DNA from 2 places in the Sanguibacter sp. Z6_81 genome. Region 1 is predicted to be linked to the other one. Evidence: predicted binding sites of a transcription regulator. Region 1 holds the regulator's gene; the other holds the start of a gene.
The links. Region 1 encodes LexA, which represses DNA repair genes until DNA is damaged. Its sites were predicted from a motif close to TCGAACANNTGTTCGA; they were not measured.
Positions count from the first base shown of each region.

Region 2: uvrA (excinuclease ABC subunit UvrA) is a predicted target of LexA. The motif match lies at 5,152-5,167, and genes of this name have one in related genera.

Region 1 covers NZ_JBXUFV010000003.1:466,301-475,738, forward strand. The annotation lists gene hflX (GTPase HflX) at 1-454, shown strand, start outside; gene AC2AXK_RS10565 (ATP-dependent DNA helicase) at 543-2,636, shown strand; gene AC2AXK_RS10570 (L-lactate dehydrogenase) at 2,689-3,696, shown strand; gene lexA (transcriptional repressor LexA) at 3,800-4,534, opposite strand; gene AC2AXK_RS10580 (LysM peptidoglycan-binding domain-containing protein) at 4,800-5,159, shown strand; gene nrdR (transcriptional regulator NrdR) at 5,253-5,768, shown strand; gene AC2AXK_RS10590 (DUF5302 domain-containing protein) at 5,765-5,956, shown strand; gene serA (phosphoglycerate dehydrogenase) at 6,070-7,281, opposite strand; gene AC2AXK_RS10600 (HelD family protein) at 7,327-9,438, opposite strand, start outside.
Region 2 covers NZ_JBXUFV010000002.1:142,864-152,301, reverse strand. The annotation lists gene uvrC (excinuclease ABC subunit UvrC) at 1-1,541, opposite strand, end outside; gene AC2AXK_RS05650 (OsmC family protein) at 1,694-2,179, shown strand; gene uvrA (excinuclease ABC subunit UvrA) at 2,183-5,122, opposite strand; gene AC2AXK_RS05640 (MBL fold metallo-hydrolase) at 5,234-5,992, shown strand; gene AC2AXK_RS05635 (sensor domain-containing phosphodiesterase) at 6,073-7,386, shown strand; gene AC2AXK_RS05630 (YciI family protein) at 7,455-7,742, shown strand; gene uvrB (excinuclease ABC subunit UvrB) at 7,772-9,438, opposite strand, start outside.

The DNA of each region.
Region 1 (9,438 bases):
GACCCTCGAGGAGGTTGCAGACGCCGATCTTCTCCTGCACATCGTCGATGCGTCCCACCCGGACCCCGAGGGCCAGATCGCGGCCGTGCGCCACGTCCTCGCCGACATCCCGGGGATGGAGGACGTGCCTGAGGTCATCGTCCTCAACAAGGCGGACGTCGCGAGCGCCGAGACGATCACCCGGCTGCAGAGCCGGGAACGCAGCACGGTGGTCGTCTCGGCGCGATCCGGTGAGGGGATCCCCGAGCTGCTCGACTACATCTCGGCGTCGTTGCCCCGTCCCGGTGTGTCCGTCGACCTCGTCGTGCCGTACGACCGGGGGGACCTGCTGAGCCGGGTTCACCTGGAGGGCGAGATCGATCACCTCGAGCACATCGAGTCAGGGACGCTCCTGCGTGGCCGCGTCGAGGACGGCCTGGCGGCGGAGCTGTCTGCGGTGGCCGTGCGCGGGTGACGCGGCGTGCGCGGCTGCGGTCGCGGTACACCCCCGCGTTCCTTGAGGACGCCGCCTCTGGTCCGCCCGGTGACCGTAGACTCACCCGGTGAGTTCCACGAGCACGCCCCGGCCGACGGCGACGCCGGACACGGAGGCCGTGCACGAGCTGCTCGACCTCGCTGTGGCCAGGTTGGGCGGCGCGCGGCGGGAAGGCCAGCACGTCATGGCGGCGGCGGTGGCGTCTGCGATGACGAGCGGCGAGCATCTCCTCGTCCAGGCCGGCACAGGGACCGGGAAGTCGCTCGGCTACCTCGTCCCCGCCGTCCAGCACGCCGTCCACAGCGCAGAGCGCGTCATCGTCTCGACGGCGACCCTGGCGCTGCAGCGTCAGATCATGACGCGGGACCTGCCGCTCGTCGCCGACACGCTCGCCCCGCACCTGCCGCGGCGTCCCCGGCTCGCACTGCTCAAGGGATGGCACAACTACGCCTGCCGCCACAAGATCGCCGGCGGGTACCCGGCCGACGACGCGGGCACCTTGTTCGACATGCCCCGCACGGACGGCCCCCCGGACCCGTTCGACGCTCCACCGGGCGCGTCCCCGTCGCGACAGGAGCAGAGCAGTGCCGGGCTCGTGCAGCAGATCCTCCGGCTGCGCGAGTGGGCGGAGGAGTCGGAGACGGGTGACCGCGACGACCTGACGCCCGGCGTCTCGGACCGGGCCTGGCGGCAGGTCTCCGTGAACTCCCTCGAGTGCCTCGGGCAGCGGTGCCCGCTCATCACCGAGTGCTTCCCCGAGAGGGCACGAGGTCTCGCTCGTGAGGCGGACGTCGTCGTGACGAACCACGCCATGCTCGGTATCGCTGCCACCGGGTCGCCCAACGTCCTGCCCGAGCACGCCGTCCTCGTCGTCGACGAGGCGCACGAGCTCCCCGACCGTGTCACGGCAGCCGCGACCGTCGAGCTGTCGGTCGCCTCCGTCGAGCATGCTGCGCGGCAGGCGCGGCGCCACGGCGGTGTCCTCACCACCGACCTGGACGCCGCGTCCGCCCAGCTCGGCGCGGTCCTCGCCTCCCTCCCGGCAGAGCGCTTCCCTGACGGCCTCCCGGAAGCGGCGCGCGCCGCGGTCGCGGCGGTGCGCGATGCGGCGCGCGCGGTCATGAGCGAGCTCAAGCCCGACACGCCCACGAGCGGGGACGGTGGAGCTGCGAGCAGCGGTCTGAAGATGGCGTCCTCGAGCATGCTCGTCGTCTTCGAGATCGCGGAGCGGATGACGGGCGAGTCCTCGGAGTTCGACGTGCTGTGGTGCTCGCGCGCGGGCGAAGGCGGGTTCGGTGCGGGCATGTCCAAGCTCCATGCGGCACCGCTGGGCGTGTCCGGCCTCATGCGCACCGGCCTGTGGGACGAGAAGGTCGGAGTGCTCACGTCCGCGACGCTCGCGCTGGGGGACTCCTTCGACCCCATCGCCCGTTCGGTGGGCCTCGAGCCGTCGTCCGCCGTGCCGGGTGAGGCCAGCGCTGCGCCCGCGCCACGCTGGCGGGGAACGGACGTCGGGAGCCCGTTCGACTACCCGCGGCAGGGCATCCTCTACATCGCGAGCAAGCTCCCGGTGCCGGGCCAGCAGGCCACGACCGATGCTCAGATCGACGAGATGGCTGCCCTCATCACCGCGGCAGGGGGGCGCACGCTCGGTCTCTTCTCGTCGCGGCGGGCCGCGGAGCGCGCTGCCGAGCTGCTCCGCGAGCGTCTTGACGTGCCGATCCTGTGCCAGGGGGACGACCAGCTCCCGACCCTCGTCCGGCAGTTCGCCGAGGACGACGCCACCTGCTTGTTCGGCACGCTCTCCTTGTGGCAGGGCGTCGACGTGCCCGGTTCCGCCTGCCAGCTCGTCCTCATCGACAGGATCCCTTTCCCCCGTCCGGACGACCCCGTCAAGGCCGCCCGCGCACGCTACGTCGAGTCGCACGGCGGCAACGGCTTCATGCAGGTCTCGGCCTCCCATGCGGCGTTGCTGCTCGCACAAGGGGCTGGCCGGCTCGTGCGGACGACGTCGGACCGGGGAGTCGTCGCGGTCCTCGACCCGCGCCTCGCGACCGCCCGGTACGGGCCGTTCCTCGTCCGGACCCTTCCTGACTTCTGGCGGACCACCGACCGGGCGGTCGCCGAAGCGGCGCTGAGCCGACTCGCTGGCCTACCCTGACGTGAAGGGTCTCTCCGGCCCGCCCCAGTGACCAGGACCGCGTGGAGGAAGAATGACCGACGAAGAATCGCCCGAGATCGGCGAGACCGGCCCGATACCCGCCTCGGCCCGTCGCAAGACGACGAAGGTGGCGGTCGTGGGGGCTGGCGCGGTCGGTTCGACGATGGCCTACGCCGCTCTCATGCGGGGCTCCGCGCGAACCGTCGCGCTCTATGACATCAACAAGGCGAAGGTCGAGGCCGAAGCGCTCGACCTCGCGCACGGCATCCAGTTCATGCCGATGGCCGAGGTGCTCGGCTCTGACGACATCTCGGTCTGCGAGGGCGCGGACGTCATCATGGTGACGGCTGGCGCCAAGCAGAAGCCGGGCCAGACCCGGATCGACCTCGCCGAGGCCACGATCGGCCTCGTGTCGAAGATCCTCCCGCAGCTGCAGGCGGTCGCTCCGGACGCCATCTACGTCATGGTCACCAACCCGGTGGACATCGTCACGTACGCGGCGCTGAAGATCTCCGGGCTCCCCCCGACCCAGCTCTTCGGCTCGGGCACGGTGCTCGACTCCTCCCGGTTGCGCTACCTCGTGGCCGCGCACTGCGGGGTGGCCGTGCAGAACGTCCACGCGTACATGGCCGGGGAGCACGGCGACAGCGAGATCCCGCTGTGGAGCTCTGCATCCATCGGCGGGGTTCCGCTCCTCGACTGGAACGGTGTCGGCGGGGGCGGGCCGCTCACCCAGGAGGTGCGCGAGTCCATCGCCCACGAGGTGGTGCACTCGGCCTACCGGATCATCGAGGGCAAGGGCGCGACGAACTATGCGGTGGCCCTCGCGGGCTCGCGGATCATCGAGGCGATCCTCCAGGACGAGCATCGGATCCTGCCCGTCTCGACCCTGCTGGACGACTACTACGGCATCAGCGACATCTGCCTGTCCGTGCCGTCCGTCGTGGGACGCGCAGGCTGTACGGAACGACTCGCCGTGCCGCTGTCCCCGACCGAGATCCGGGGCCTGCAGCGCTCGGCCGCCGCGCTCACGCAGGTCGCTCGACGGTTCGGGTTCTGACCCACCACGCGCGCGCGTACGCACACCGCCCCGCGGCCCCGGAAGGGGTCGCGGGGCGGTGTGCGTTCTGGCTGCGCGCGATGCGCGTCGTGGGCTGGGGCGGTCAGAGGCTGCGAAGGACCGAGACGACGCGGCCGAGGATCGTCGACTCGTCTCCGGGGATCGGACTGAACGCCGGGTTGTGCGGCATGAGCCACACATGGCCGTCGCTGCGCTTGAACGTCTTGACCGTCGCCTCGCCGTCGATCATCGCAGCGACGATCTGTCCGTTCTCCGCGACCGGCTGACGTCGCACGACCACCCAGTCCCCGTCACAGATGGCCGCGTCGATCATCGACTCCCCGCTGACCCGCAGGAGGAAGAGGTCACCGTCGCCGACGAGCTGTCGGGGGAGTGCGAACACGTCCTCGACGACCTGCTCGGCGAGCACCGGGCCACCGGCGGCGATCCGGCCGACGAGGGGGACGTACGTGGCAGCGGGACGGGCATCGAGCTCGCCCTCGCTCCCGCCCTCCTCCCAGCTCTCCTGCTGCCGGGCGGCCGGGTCGTCGCCTGCGGGAAGGACGAGCTCCATCGCCCGTGGGCGGTTGGGGTCGCGTCGCAGGTATCCCTTGCGTTCAAGTGCCGTGAGCTGGTGCTTGACGCTCGAGGGACTGTTGAGGCCGACGGCGTCACCGATCTCCCGCATGCTCGGGGCATAGCCGCGGGCGTCGAGCGACGACCGGATCGTCTCGAGCACCCGCCGCTGGCGCGCACTGAGTCCGTCGGCCGGCTCGCTCGACGCAGCTCCCTGGCCGGGAGCGACGCTCTGCGCAGCGGCCTTGCTGATGTTCGTCACCACGAGGGTCCTCCGGTCGTCGTCCGCGCCCGTCGCGCGCCTGGTGGCCACCCTGTCCGCGCCCGGTGTCAGTGGGTCGTGGTCGAGTGCGTCTCGACGGTTCTGCCTCAGCCTAGGGCTGTGCCGCCCACGTTTCAAACACATGTTCGAGCGTGTTGGGCCCGACCCCTTGCCATCTGGGGCGTCGTTCGTACACTTGTTCTACGAACATGTGTTCGATCGCGGGGTCCGGCTGACGCCGACCCGCGAACTGGAAGGAGCGATCATGGCGCACAGCACGAGCGCAACCGGGGCCCTGGCGGCCCGTCCGACGAGCGCCCGCACGATCCGGGAACCCGACCTCGTCCTCACGCGCCGCGGACGTGTCGTCCTGTGGATGCTCGCGGTGATGCTCGTGCTCGGGGGCGTGCTCCTCGGCGGGCGCGCGCTCGCAGGCGGACCGGGGGATCCCGTCGAGGTGGTGCCGTACACGATCGCCCAGGGCGAGACGGTGTGGGCACTCGCCTCCTCGGTCGCGCTGCCGGGGGAGGACGTGCGTGATGTCGTCGCCGACATCATCACCCTCAACGGGCGCAGCAGCGCTGCCTTGCAGGTGGGCGAGCAGATCCTCCTGCCCGTGCGCTGAGGGTAAGCACGTGCGCGGGCGGCCGGGTCCCGCGTAGGGTGGCACCGGACAGCGGGTCGATCGACGCTCGCAGTCGATGCTCAGGAGGCGCCCGTGCACTGCCCGTTCTGCCGTCACCCGGACTCTCGTGTGGTCGACTCCCGCACCTCCGACGACGGCGCCTCGATCCGGCGACGTCGCCAGTGCCCTGAGTGCAGCCGACGGTTCACCACCCTGGAGACCGCGAGCCTCTCCGTCGTCAAGCGATCCGGAGTCACCGAGCCGTTCAGCCGCGAGAAGGTTGTCAACGGTGTACGGAAGGCGTGCCAGGGGAGGCCGGTGAGCGAGGATGACCTCGCGCTGCTCGCACAACGCGTCGAGGAGTCGGTCCGCGCGACGGGAAGCGCCGAGCTCGACGCCTACGAGATCGGCCTGACGATCCTCGGCCCGCTGCGCGAGCTCGACGAGGTCGCGTATCTGCGCTTCGCGAGCGTGTACCAGGGGTTTGATTCCCTCGAGGACTTCGAGGCAGCGATCAACCTGCTCCGTGCTGAGCACGAGCAGGCCGCAGCGGCGGACAACGACGGCCCAGGCAGCGACCGGCACGACGACGAAGAGGAGGCCTCATGACGCACGACAGCGAGGACAAGGACACCGCGGCGGTCAGCGCGGACACGAAGGCGAAGTTCAAGGAGGCGCTGGAGCGCAAGAACGCAGCGCGCCACAGAACGAGCGAGGGATCGTCGAACACCGGGTCGGTGCACTCCTCTGAGACCACCGGACCCGTGCAGCGCACGTTCCGACGCAAGTCGGGCTGAGTCCCGCTCACCGTCACAGGCCGTGGCGGTGCCTCCTGTTACTGCGCGTCCGCGACGACGAAGGGCCCGTACCGTGGTCAACGGTTCGGGCCCTTCGTCGTGTCCGGGGCAGGTCAGGCGCGCGCCTCGGTGAGGACGCGGAGCTTGATCGTCTGGTCCATGCCCCGCAGCGCCTCGATCACCGCTGCCTCGAGCGTCGACCCGACGTCCGTGACGACGTAGCCGATCTCCCCGCGGGTAGCCAGCAGCTGGCCTTCGATGTTCGTGCCGTGCTCGGCCAACGTCTTGTTCACCGCGGCCAGCACGCCAGGGGTGTTGCGGTGCAGGTGGGCAACGCGGGCGACCCCGGTGGAGTTCTCCAGCGCGAGGTTGGGCATGTTCACGCTGAGCGTCGTCGTGCCGGTGCGGACGTAGTCACGGATCTTGTTCGCGACGAACACCCCGATGGCTTCCTGCGCCTCAAGGGTCGAACCGCCGATGTGCGGCGTGAGGATGACGTTCGGCAGACCGCGGAGCTCGGACTCGAATGCGTCACCCCGCTTCTTCGGCTCGTGCGGGAACACGTCGATCGCGGCACCCGCGAGGTGGCCCGAGACGATGGCCTCGCGGAGCGCGGCGGTGTCGACGACGAAGCCGCGGGAGAGGTTGAGGAAGACCGCCCCTCGCTTCATCTGCTGGAGCTGCGCGGCACCGAAGAGGCCGGCGTTGCCGCTTCGGCCGTCGACGTGGAGCGTGACGATGTCCGCGACGGCGAGGAGCTCCTCGAGGGTGTCCAGCCGGCGTGCGTTGCCGAGCGCGAGCTTCTCAGAGGTGTCGAAGAACACCACGGACATGCCGAGGTTCTCAGCGAGCACGGAGAGCTGGGTGCCGATGTTCCCGTACCCGACGATGCCCAGCGTGCGACCTCGCACCTCGTGGGAGCCCTCGGCGGACTTGTCCCAGACGCCGTCGTGCAGGGCCTTGTCCCGCTCCGTGAGGCGACGCGTGAGGGAGATGATCTCGGCCAGTGCGATCTCGACGACGGACCGCGTGTTCGAGAAGGGTGCGTTGAACACGGCGACCCCGTGGCTCGCAGCGGCGCGCAGGTCGATCTGGTTGGTCCCGATGCAGAATGCACCGATCGTCAACAGCTCGCTCGACGCGGCGATGACCCGCTCGGTCACCTGGGTCTTGGAGCGGATGCCGAGGATGTGGACGCCCGCGAGCGCTTCGATCAGCTCGTCCTCGTCAAGCGCTCCGGACCGGACCTCGACATCGATGCCGTGGTCCGCGAGGATCTTGACGGAGAGCGGGTGGACGTTTTCCAGGAGCAGGGCTTTGAGCACGTAGTCATGCTCCTCTCTCCTGCGCCGCCAGCCAAACGGGTCTTGTCACTCGGACATCGGCGTGCCCTGATCGCGCATGCCCGGGGGGAGCTGCTCGGCATGCACGATGCGCAGTGCCTGCGTCGGGCGGGTCATGGCGACGTAGAGGTCTGAGGCGCCGCCGGGGCCAGCGAGCACCTGCGCGGGTTCGACGAGGACGACCACGTCGAACTCCAGGCCCTTTGCTTCTCTCGGGCTGAGGACGGAGACCATGGCTGTGGACGCCTCGTCCGACGCCAGGGCTGCGCCGACGGAGTCCCGCGTCGTCGCGACGAGCGGTGCGGGTGCGATGACGGCGACCGTCCCGCCCTGGCCCGCGCGGTGCAGACGCGCGACGGCGTCCTGGGCCTCGCGGGTTGCCACCGGTACGACCTCGGCGGCGGGGACGGTCCGCACGACGAGCGCGTCCGGCACCTCGCGGGCCGAGGTGAGGGGGGAGACAGGGAGCCCCGCCTCGAGCGCCATCGCACGAGCGGCGGACGCGATGGTCTGCGGTGTGCGGTAGTTGACGGTGAGCTCGGCCAGGCGCCAGGAGTCCCGCAGGAGCGGAGTGAGCATGGCTGACCACGACCGGGCACCGGCGGGCGACGACGTCTGGGCCACGTCTCCCACGATCGTCATGGACCGTGTGGGGCACCGGCGCAGCAGCATCCGCCACGCCATCGCCGAGAGCTCCTGCGCTTCGTCGACGACGAGGTGAGCGAAGGTCCACGCACGGTCCTTCGCGGCGCGCTCCGCCGTCGTGAGGTATCCACCACCAGCGCTGAACCGCTGAGCGAGCACCTCGGCGTTGACCATGCCGCCGCCACCGGAGCTCTCCAGCACCTGACGCGCGTAGTCCAGGTCGCGGGCACGTTCCTCCGAGTCGCGGCGTGCCTGCGCCCGGGCTGCCTGGTCGTCCTCGCCGAGCAGCTCTGCGGCCTCGTCGAGCAGCGGGACGTCGGCCTCCGTCCAGGGCGAGCCGGCGGGACGCGCGAGCAGAGCGCGCTCCGCGGCCGAGAGCCCCGGGGCCGCCTCCGCGAGCCGGTGAGGCTTGATGTAGAGGTCCTCGACGAGCCGTTGGGGGGTGAGGGGCATCCAGGCGAGGTTGAGCGCGATCCTGATCTCGCGGGTGGTCCGCAGCTCCTCGATGATCTCGCCGCGCTCGTCGTCCGCGAGGGGGTAGCGCATCTGCTCGACGTACTGGTCGGCCAGCCGGGAGAGCATGTCCCGGACGAAGGAGACGCGTGCGAGGTTGTGCGGCTTGCGGTGCCGACGCGCGCGGGCGATGGCGTCGCGCACGTCGCGTCGACGGACGACGATGTCGTGCCCGTCGACGCGCACGTGCACGTCGGCCTCCGGCACGCGCTGACGGGCCGCCAGAGCGCGACGGATCACGCCGGCGAGCTCGGGGCGCCCCTTGATCTCGGCGACCCGGGGGTCCTCGTCCCCACGCGCGCTGATGCCGGGCAGGAGGTCGGCGATGGTCGTGCTGACGACGCCGGTCTCGCCGAGCGAGGGGAGGACCTGGTCGATGTACCGCAGGAACGACTGGCTGGGCCCGATGAGCAGGACGCCGGAGCGCTCGAGGAGCCGGCGGTGCGCGTAGAGGAGATAGGCGGCGCGATGGAGCGCCACGGCGGTCTTGCCGGTCCCGGGGCCGCCCTGCACGACGAGCGCGCCCTGCAGCTCTCCGCGGATGATCGTGTCCTGCTCGGACTGGATGGTCGCGACGATGTCACCCATCCGTCCGGTGCGGCCGGCCGTGAGTGCCGCGAGCAGGGCGCCCTCGCCGGAGAGCGCGAGCCCGGCCTGATCCTCGCTCGACATCTCGAGATCGAGGATCTCGTCCTCGATCCCGGTCACCCGCCTGCTGCGCGTGACGAGGTGACGGCGTCGGACGACGCCGTCCCGGTGGGCAGCCGTCGCCCGGTAGAAGGCCTGGGCGGCCGGGGCGCGCCAGTCGGTGAGGATCGACGTGTGCTCCACGTCGGTGAGGCCGATGCGCCCGATGTACCGCGGGGGACCCGCGTCGAAGTCGAGACGACCGAAGCACAGCCGGTCCTCGACGGCGTCGAGGAGCGCGATGCGGTCCTCGTACAGCGTGGCGAAGGCGTCACGCTCGCTCCGGTTCTGCGG
Region 2 (9,438 bases), on a different contig from region 1:
TACGCGAACCTCTTGCGCTCACCCTCCGGCTCTCCGTCGCTCGCGTCGGGGCCGACCTCTCCCCCGGGCATGTCCGCCTCGAGCTCACCGACGGCGATGCGGTCGGCGACGTACCGCCGGAACCGCCGGGTGATGACCTCGTACATCGCTGCGGTGTCGTCACGCGCACCGTCGCCGTCCGGGCCTCGCACGGTGAAGGTCCGGTACTCGCTCTTGCGTGCGAGCCCGTCCTCGAACACGACCATCGACGCCGTCTGGAACGTGCCCTGGGTCGTGGAGATGTCGTAGCACTCGATCCGCAGGGGTGCGGTCGCCAGACCGAGGGCCTCCTGGAGCTCCTGCAGCGCCTGGGACCGCGTCGTCAGGTCACCGGCCCGGCGGGTGCGGTGCAGCGCGAGCGCGTGCTCGGCGTTCTTGCGCACCGTCTCCGCAAGCTCACGCTTGTCCCCACGCTGGGGCACCCGGACGTCCACCTTCGCGCCTCGCAAGCCGCTGAGCCACGCAGCCACCTCTTCGTGGTGCGCGGGGAGCACCGGTACGAGCACCTCCCGCGGAACCACGCTGTCGGCCCTCGCCGCCTGCGCGTCACCACCGGCGCTCTCGTCCGCCGTGCCGTACACCTGCTGCAGGAGGTGCTCGACGAGATCGGCGTCCGTGACGTCCTCGACCTTCTCGACGATCCAGCCCCGCTGACCGCGGATCCGGCCGCCCCTGACGTGGAACACCTGCACCGCCGCTTCGAGCTCGTCACCCACGAGAGCGAAGATGTCCGCGTCGGTCGCGTCCTGCAGGACCACCGCGTTCTTCTCCAGTGCTCGCTCGAGGGCCTGGATGTCGTCGCGCAGGCGAGCGGCCTGCTCGTACTCCATGTTCTGGGCTGCCTGGTTCATCCGTTCGGTCAACCGTCGGACGAACGTCGCGGTCTCACCCGCCATGAACGAGCAGAAGTCGTCGGCGAGCGCACGATGGTCCTCGATGCTGATGCGCCCCACGCACGGGGCGGAGCACTTGTCGATGTACCCGAGCAGGCATGGCCGGCCCGACTGCTCGGCGCGCTTGTACACACCGGCGGAGCAGGTGCGGACGGGGAAGACACGCAGCAGCAGATCGAGGGTCTCGCGGATCGCCCAGGCGTGCGCGAACGGACCGAAGTATCGCGTGCCGGGTCGTTTGACGCCCCGCATGACCTGCGCGCGCGGCACCTTCTCGCCCATCGTCACCGCGAGGTAGGGATACGACTTGTCGTCGCGGTACTTGACGTTGAAGCGCGGGTCGTACTCCTTGATCCAGGAGTACTCGAGGGCGAGGGCCTCCACCTCCGTGCCGACGACGGTCCACTCCACGGAGGCCGCCGTCGTCACCATCGTCCGGGTGCGCTGGTGCAGGGCCGAGAGGTCCTGGAAGTAGCTCGAGAGCCTCGCTCGCAGGTTCTTCGCCTTGCCGACGTAGATGACCCGACGGTGCTCGTCACGGAACCTGTACACGCCGGGGGTCGTGGGAATCTCGCCCGGCGCGGGTCGGTAGGTCACTGGATCGGCCATGCCTTCGAGCCTAGTTGAGGCGTCCGACACCCAGCACAGGACCCCGTCGCCTCCGGGGCGGGAGCGGGTCCCGCTCGTCCGCGGTCACCGTGGACGAGGAGAGCGGAACGTGACTGGTGTCACATTCGCGGCGATCCGGCTACCGTGTGCCGATGGGAGCCTTTCACTCGTACACCGCCACGATCACCTGGACCGGAGCCGGCGCGACCGGCACCTCGAGCTACCTGGCGTACTCACGCGACCACACCGTGTCGATCGAGGGGAAACCCCCGATCCTCGCGAGCTCGGATCCGGCGTTCCGCGGCGATCCGCACCGTCCCAACCCGGAGGAGCTCTTCGTCGCGTCGCTCGCCCAGTGCCACATGCTGTGGTTCCTGCACATGGCCGCTCAGCACGACGTCGTCGTCACCGAGTACTCGGACACGCCGGTGGGGACCATGCGGGTGGACACCGCGGGTGCCGGACAGTTCACCGAGGTCGAGCTCCGACCGCGCGTCGTCCTCGCGGACGTGAGCCCGGCAGACGCGACCGCCCTCCTGCTCGACCTCCACCAGCGCGCCCACGACCACTGCTTCCTCGCGCGCTCGGTGAACTTCCCCGTCCGCGTGAGCCCTCTCGTGCCCGCGAGCGCCACCTGACCATCAGGAGGTGAGCTTCGCGCGCTTCCGTGGGGCCTTCGCCTTCGCCGCTGGCTTGCTCGCCACCGCCGGGGGGACGAGCTTCCCGACCGGGACGGGCGGGTGCGGCGCCAGCACCTCCGCGAGGAAGCGACCAGTGTGGCTCTCCGGCACGGCCGCGACCTTCTCGGGCGTGCCCTGTGCGACGACGAGGCCGCCCCCGGAGCCCCCCTCCGGACCCATGTCGATGACCCAGTCGGCATTCTTGATGACGTCGAGGTTGTGCTCGATGACGAGCACAGAGTTCCCCTTGTCGACGAGCGACTGGAGCACGGCGAGCAGCTTGCGGATGTCCTCGAAGTGGAGTCCGGTCGTGGGCTCGTCGAGCACGTAGATGCTGCGTCCTGTCGAACGCTTCTGCAGCTCGCTGGCGAGCTTCACCCGCTGCGCCTCACCACCGGAGAGCGTCGGAGCCGGCTGCCCGAGACGGACGTACCCGAGCCCGACGTCGACGAGCGTTCGCAGGTGCCGGGCGATCCCGGGCACCGCCGCGAAGAACTCGGCTGCCTCCTCGATGGGCATGTCGAGGACGTCCGCCACCGTCTTTCCCTTGAAGTGCACCTCGAGCGTCTCCCGGTTGTACCGAGCACCGTGGCACACCTCGCAGGGGACGTAGACGTCCGGCAGGAAGTTCATCTCGATCTTGATCGTGCCGTCACCCGAGCAGGCCTCGCACCGTCCACCCTTGACGTTGAAGGAGAAGCGTCCCGGCGTGTACCCACGGACCTTCGCCTCCGCCGTCTCGGCGAACAACCGGCGCACGTGGTCCCAGACTCCCGTGTACGTCGCCGGGTTGGACCGCGGGGTGCGGCCGATAGGGCCCTGGTCGACGTGGATCACCTTGTCGAGATGCTCAAGACCGGTGACCCGCTTGTGCCGGCCCGCGACCTGGCGGGCACCGTTGAGCTCGTTCGCGAGGACCGTGTAGAGGATCGAGTTCACGAGCGTGGACTTGCCGGACCCCGACACCCCGGTGACGGCCAGCAGCACCCCGAGAGGGAACGACACGTCGATGCCGTTGAGGTTGTGCTCCTTGGCACCGACGACCGTGAGCTTGCGCGACGGGTCGATGGGCCGACGCTGGGTCGGCATGGGGATCGAGCGCCGGCCGGCGAGGTACGCCCCGGTCACGGACTCGGGCGCCTCGAGCAGCCCCGCGTAGTCACCCGAGTGCACGACGCGTCCGCCGTGCTCGCCGGCGCCCGGCCCGATGTCGACGATCCAGTCCGCCTGTCGGATGGTGTCCTCGTCGTGCTCGACGACGATGAGCGTGTTCCCGAGGTCCCGCAGGCGGGTGAGGGTCTCGATCAGGCGACGGTTGTCCCGCTGGTGCAGGCCGATGCTCGGCTCGTCCAGCACGTACAGCACGCCGACGAGCCCGGAGCCGATCTGCGTGGCGAGCCGGATCCGCTGCGCTTCACCGCCCGAGAGCGTGCCTGCTGCCCGCATGAGCGACAGGTAGTCCAGCCCGACGTCGAGCAGGAAGCCCAGGCGGTCCTGGATCTCCTTGAGCACCTGGGTCGCGATCGCGCGCTCGCGCACGCCGAGCTCGAGGGCATCGAGGAAGTCGCGGCACTCGCGGAGCGGCATCGCGCACACCTCGGCGATGGACTTCCCGCCGACGCGCACGGCGAGGACCTCGGGCTTGAGTCGCGTCCCGTCACAGACGGGGCACGGCACCTCCCGCATGTAGGCCTCGTACTTCTCCTTCGACCAGTCGGACTCCGTCTCGGCGTGGCGGCGCTTGAGAAAGGTGATCGCGCCCTCGAACCCGGTCGAGTACTGGCGCTCTCGCCCCCACCGGTTGCGGTACTTCACCTGGACCTCGTGGTCCTGTCCGTGCAGGACCGCGTTGCGGGCCCGCTCCGGCAACGCGCGCCATGGGACGTCCATGGAGAACCCGAGGTCCTTGGCGAGGGAGCTCAGCACCCGGACGAAGTACTCGGACGAGATCTGGGCCCAGGGGGCGACGGCACCCTCGGCGAGCGTCTTGTCCTCGTCGGGGACGATGAGCTCGGGGTCGACCTCGAGCCGCACGCCGATGCCGGTGCACTCGGGGCATGCCCCGTAGGGCGCGTTGAAGGAGAACGTGCGCGGCTCGATCTCCTCGAGCGCGAGGGCGTGGTCGTTGGGGCAGGCCCGGTGCTCCGAGAACCGACGCTCGCGCTGCGGGTCGTCGGCCGGTGCGTCGACCAGCTCGACGACGACGAGACCGCCGGCGAGCCCCAACGCGGTCTCGATCGAGTCCGTGAGGCGCCGCTGCACCCCCTCGCGGGAGACGAGACGGTCGACGACGACCTCGATCGTGTGCTTGAGCTTCTTCTCGAGGACGGGCGGGTCGGTGAGCTGGACGACGTCACCGTCGACCCGGGCTCGCGCGAAACCTTTCGCCTGAAGGTCCTTGAAGAGGTCCGCGTACTCGCCCTTGCGTCCGCGGACGACCGGCGCGAGGACCTGGTACCGGGTCCCCTCCGGCAGCTCGAGGAGGCGGTCGACGATCTGCTGCGGGGTCTGTGCCGTGACCCGCTCGCCGCACTGCGGGCAGTACTGGGTGCCGGCGCGCGCGAAGAGCAGCCGGAGGTAGTCGTACACCTCCGTGATGGTCCCGACCGTCGACCTCGGGTTGCGGTTCGTCGACTTCTGGTCGATCGACACCGCGGGCGAGAGCCCCTCGATGAAGTCGACATCAGGTTTGTCCATCTGCCCGAGGAACTGCCGGGCATAGGCCGACAGCGACTCGACGTATCGTCGTTGCCCCTCGGCGAAGATGGTGTCGAACGCCAACGACGACTTCCCGGACCCCGACAGGCCGGTGAACACGATGAGCTTGTCCCTCGGCAGATCCAGGTCGACGTTTCGGAGGTTGTGCTCACGGGCACCTTGGACGACGAGACGGTCACTCACCCGTCGATCGTAGGGGGAACGTCCGACATGCGCACGCGTGTTCGAACGTGCGCTCCCCCACACGGCTGTCGACCCAGGTGCCGGATCCCCGGCCTGCGCGCACAATCGACTATGCCGACCCCACCCCACGATGCACCCGTCCCCTACACCGGCGTCGTGCGCGCCGGGCTGGAGAGCGACGTCCGGGTGCTCCCCGAGCTCGTCGTCCGTAAGGCCAGCGTCGGCCCGATGGACAACAACGCCTACCTCCTGACGTGCCGGCGCACAGGTCACCAGCTGCTCATCGACGCGGCCGCAGACCCGGACCGGCTGCTCGCGCTCGTCCGTGAAGGGTCCGGGTCGGCGCGTCTCGACCTCATCGTCACCACGCACCGGCACGCCGATCATCACGGCGCCCTCGGTGACATGGTCGCCGTCACCGGGGCCGTGACCGCCGCGGGCGCGGACGACGCGGACGCCCTCGGGGTGCCCGTCGTCAAGCGGTTGCGCGCCGGGGACCGTATCGCGCTCGGTGAGGTCGAGCTCGAGGTGGTCGCGCTGCGCGGGCACACCCCCGGCTCGATCGCCCTCGCCTACACGGAGCCGTCCCTGTCCCCCGACGGCCCGCCGTCCAGCGATGCAGGCGGGGAGAGGCTCGCGGAGGGGGTGCCCGGTCGGACCCACCTCTTCACCGGCGACTCGCTGTTCCCCGGTGGCGTGGGCAACACCGGCGGCGAGGCCACGCGGTTCGCGCAGCTGCTCGGCGACGTCACGACGCGGGTGTTCGACCGGTACGGCGACGACACCTGGGTGTACCCCGGTCACGGGCCCGACACGACGCTGGGCGCCGAGCGACCGGCCCTCCCGTCGTGGGAGGAGCGCGGATGGTGAGCGGCCCGCGTCACACCCCGGCAGCGACGTTGGTCGACGGCGATCCTCATGGGGCGCCGTCGTCTGTCGATATGACCCACGTGGAATCAGAGAACAGCGCCGGCGGCGCAGGAACGATGGTCGTCGATCACCCCGTGCAGGACGCGGAGGTGCGCGAGGCGGCGCCCGTGGAGGTCCCGCTCGATGCGCTCATCGCTGACCGCCGGCTGCACTGTGTCTACCAGCCGTTCATCGACCTGGAGACCGGCTCCGCCTACGCGCACGAGGCGCTGCTGCGTGGCCCGGTCGGCTCGCCGTGGGCGTCGCCGCTCGTCCTCATCGAGGCTGCTCGCCGCACGGGACGTCTCGCTGAGCTCGAGGCGTACTCCCTGCGCACCTCGATCGCGGACGCCGCGCGCCTGTCCCTGGGTCGGCCCATGACCCTGTTCGTCAACGTCGAGCCCACGACGCTCACGCAACGGCTCGACGTCGTGCTCGACGCCCTCGCGACCCGGCCCGCGCACGTCCAGGTGGTCGTCGAGATCACCGAGCGGGCGCTGGCGGCGGACGTGGCAGCGATCTTGCACGGTGCCGAGCGTCTCCGGGCTGCCGGGTGTGCGATCGCGCTCGACGACGTGGGCCTGGAACCGGCCTCTCTCGCGTTCATCCCCCTGCTGCGTCCCGAGGTCGTCAAGCTCGACCTAGGGCTGCTCCGCAGCGTGGACGACATCAGCACGATCAGCGTGGCGGAGGCCGTCCGCGGGTACGCCGAGGAGTCAGGCGCCGAGGTCGTCGCGGAAGGTGTCGAGACGCAGGAGGACCTCCGGCGCGCACTCGTCCTCGGGGCCACGCTCGGTCAGGGCTGGCTGTGGAGCCACGGGGGCAGGAAGTTCAGTGCGACCGCGTCCCGTCCCGGCCGGTTCGCTCCGCGCCCCATCGGCGTGAGTCTGCGCGGCACACCGTACGACCTCGTCCGGAACTTCCGTCGGCTGCGGCTCGCGCCCAAGAGCCTTCTCCTGCCGATCTCTCGGACGCTCGAGATGATGGCCATCCAGTCGCGCATCCCCCCGTTGCTTCTCGCGGCGTTCCAGCACGGCTCGTTCTTCACTCCGGGCACGGCGCGCCGGTACGAGAACCTGGCGGAGACTCTTCCCTTCGTGGGTGCGTTGGCGGTCGACATGCCCAAGGCGCCGGCAGTCGGCGTCCGGGGAACGGCACTCGAGGAAGGCGACCCGCTGGCAGACGAGTGGACGGTCGTCGTCCTCGGGGCGCACCACGCGGCCGCTCTCATCGCGAAGGATCTGGGCGACGAGGGACCGGACGGTGAGCGTCAGTTCGAGTTCGTCGTGACGTATGACCGGGCAGTGGTGACCGCTGCGGCGCACGCGCTCGTGGGACGGCTCGCCCCCGGCTAGGTGCCGTGCGTGGCGAACATGGCGGTCACGGCGCACCCGTCGGGGCCGACCGGTGCTTCAATGGCGCCATGACGATCTACGCAGTGACCTACGTCTACGACGACCGCGCGGACGTGCGCGACGTCCACCGACCCGCGCACCGTGGCTTCCTGGGTGGCTTGTTCGCCGCCGGGATCCTGCTCGCGTCGGGACCGGTGAGCGTGGGCGAGATGCAGGGCGCTCTGCTCGTCGTTCGGGCGGACTCGACGGACGCGGTCGAGACGTTGCTCGACTCCGACCCGTTCCACGTCGAAGGTCTCGTCGCCAGCCGCGCCGTCGCCGAATGGACCGTGGTGTTCGGCCCCTGGGCGGAATGAGTCGGTGACGGCCTGACGCGCAGGACGGGTCAGGCTGTCGCGGACTGCATCTGCCGTAGCTCCTTCTTCAATCCGGAGATCTCGTCACGAAGGCGGGCTGCGAGCTCGAACTGCAGCTCCGCCGCAGCCGCGTGCATCTGGTCGCTGAGCTCCTGGATGAGGTCGACGAGCTCCCCTGCAGCAACGCCCGCGAGCCGGTTCGCCGTCGTCGCTCCCGCCTTGCCGCCCCCAGGTACCGGGGCCTTGCCCTTGCCTGCGTTGCGATAGCCGCCCTTGAGGAGCTCGGCCGTGTCGATGTCCTCCCGGGCGAGCATGTCGGTGACGTCGCTGATCTTCTTGCGGAGCGGTTGCGGATCGACCCCGTGCAGCAGGTTGTAGGCGACCTGCTTCTCACGACGCCGATCGGTCTCCTCGAGGGCCATCGCCATGGCGGCCGTGATCTTGTCCGCGTACATGTGGACCTCGCCCGAGACGTTGCGCGCCGCGCGACCGATCGTCTGGATGAGCGATGTCGCGGACCGCAAGAATCCCTCCTTGTCGGCGTCGAGGATCGCGACGAGCGAGACCTCCGGAAGGTCGAGGCCCTCACGCAGGAGGTTGATGCCGACGAGGACGTCGTACTCGCCCATCCGGAGCTCGCGCAGCAGCTCGACACGCCGCAGGGTGTCCACCTCGGAGTGCAGATAACGCACCCGGACGTCCTTGTCGAGGAAGTAGTCGGTGAGGTCCTCCGCCATCTTCTTCGTGAGTGTCGTCACGAGCACCCGCTCGTCGCGGTCGGCGCGTACCCGGATCTCCTCGAGGAGGTCGTCGATCTGACCGGTCGTCGGCTTGATGACGACCTGCGGGTCGACGAGGCCCGTCGGGCGGATGATCTGCTCGACGGCACCGTCCGACATGGACAGCTCGTACTTGCCCGGCGTCGCGGAGAGATAGACGGTCTGCCCGATCCGCTCGACGAACTCCTCCCACCGCAGCGGCCTGTTGTCCATGGCGCTGGGCAGCCGGAACCCGTGGTCGACGAGGTTGCGCTTGCGAGACATGTCGCCCTCGAACATCGCCCCGATCTGTGGGACGGTGACGTGCGACTCGTCGATGACGAGGAGGAAGTCGTCGGGGAAGTAGTCGAGCAGGGTGTGCGGCGCCGTGCCGGGGGCGCGTCCGTCGATGTGCCGCGAGTAGTTCTCGATGCCGGAGCAGGAACCGATCTGCCGCATCATCTCGATGTCGTACGTCGTGCGCATCCGCAGGCGCTGGGCCTCGAGGAGCTTGTTCTGCGCCTCGAGCTCCGCCAGCCGCTGCTCCAGCTCGATCTCGATCGAGCTGATCGCACGCTCCATCCGTTCCGGACCGGCGACGTAGTGCGTGGCGGGGAACAGGTTGATCGACGTCTCGTTCCGGACCACCTCCCCGGTGAGAGGGTGCAGGGTCTGGATGGCCTCGATCTCGTCGCCGAAGAACTCGATGCGGATGGCGAGCTCCTCGTACACCGGGATGATCTCCACGGTGTCGCCCCGGACCCGGAACGTCCCGCGGGTGAACGCCATGTCGTTGCGTGAGTACTGCATCGTCACGAACTGGCGCAGCAGCGCGTCGCGCTCCACGACGTCCCCGACGTCGAGCCGCACCATCCTGTCGACGTACTCCTGCGGCGTACCGAGGCCGTAGATGCACGAGACGGAGGCGACGACGACGA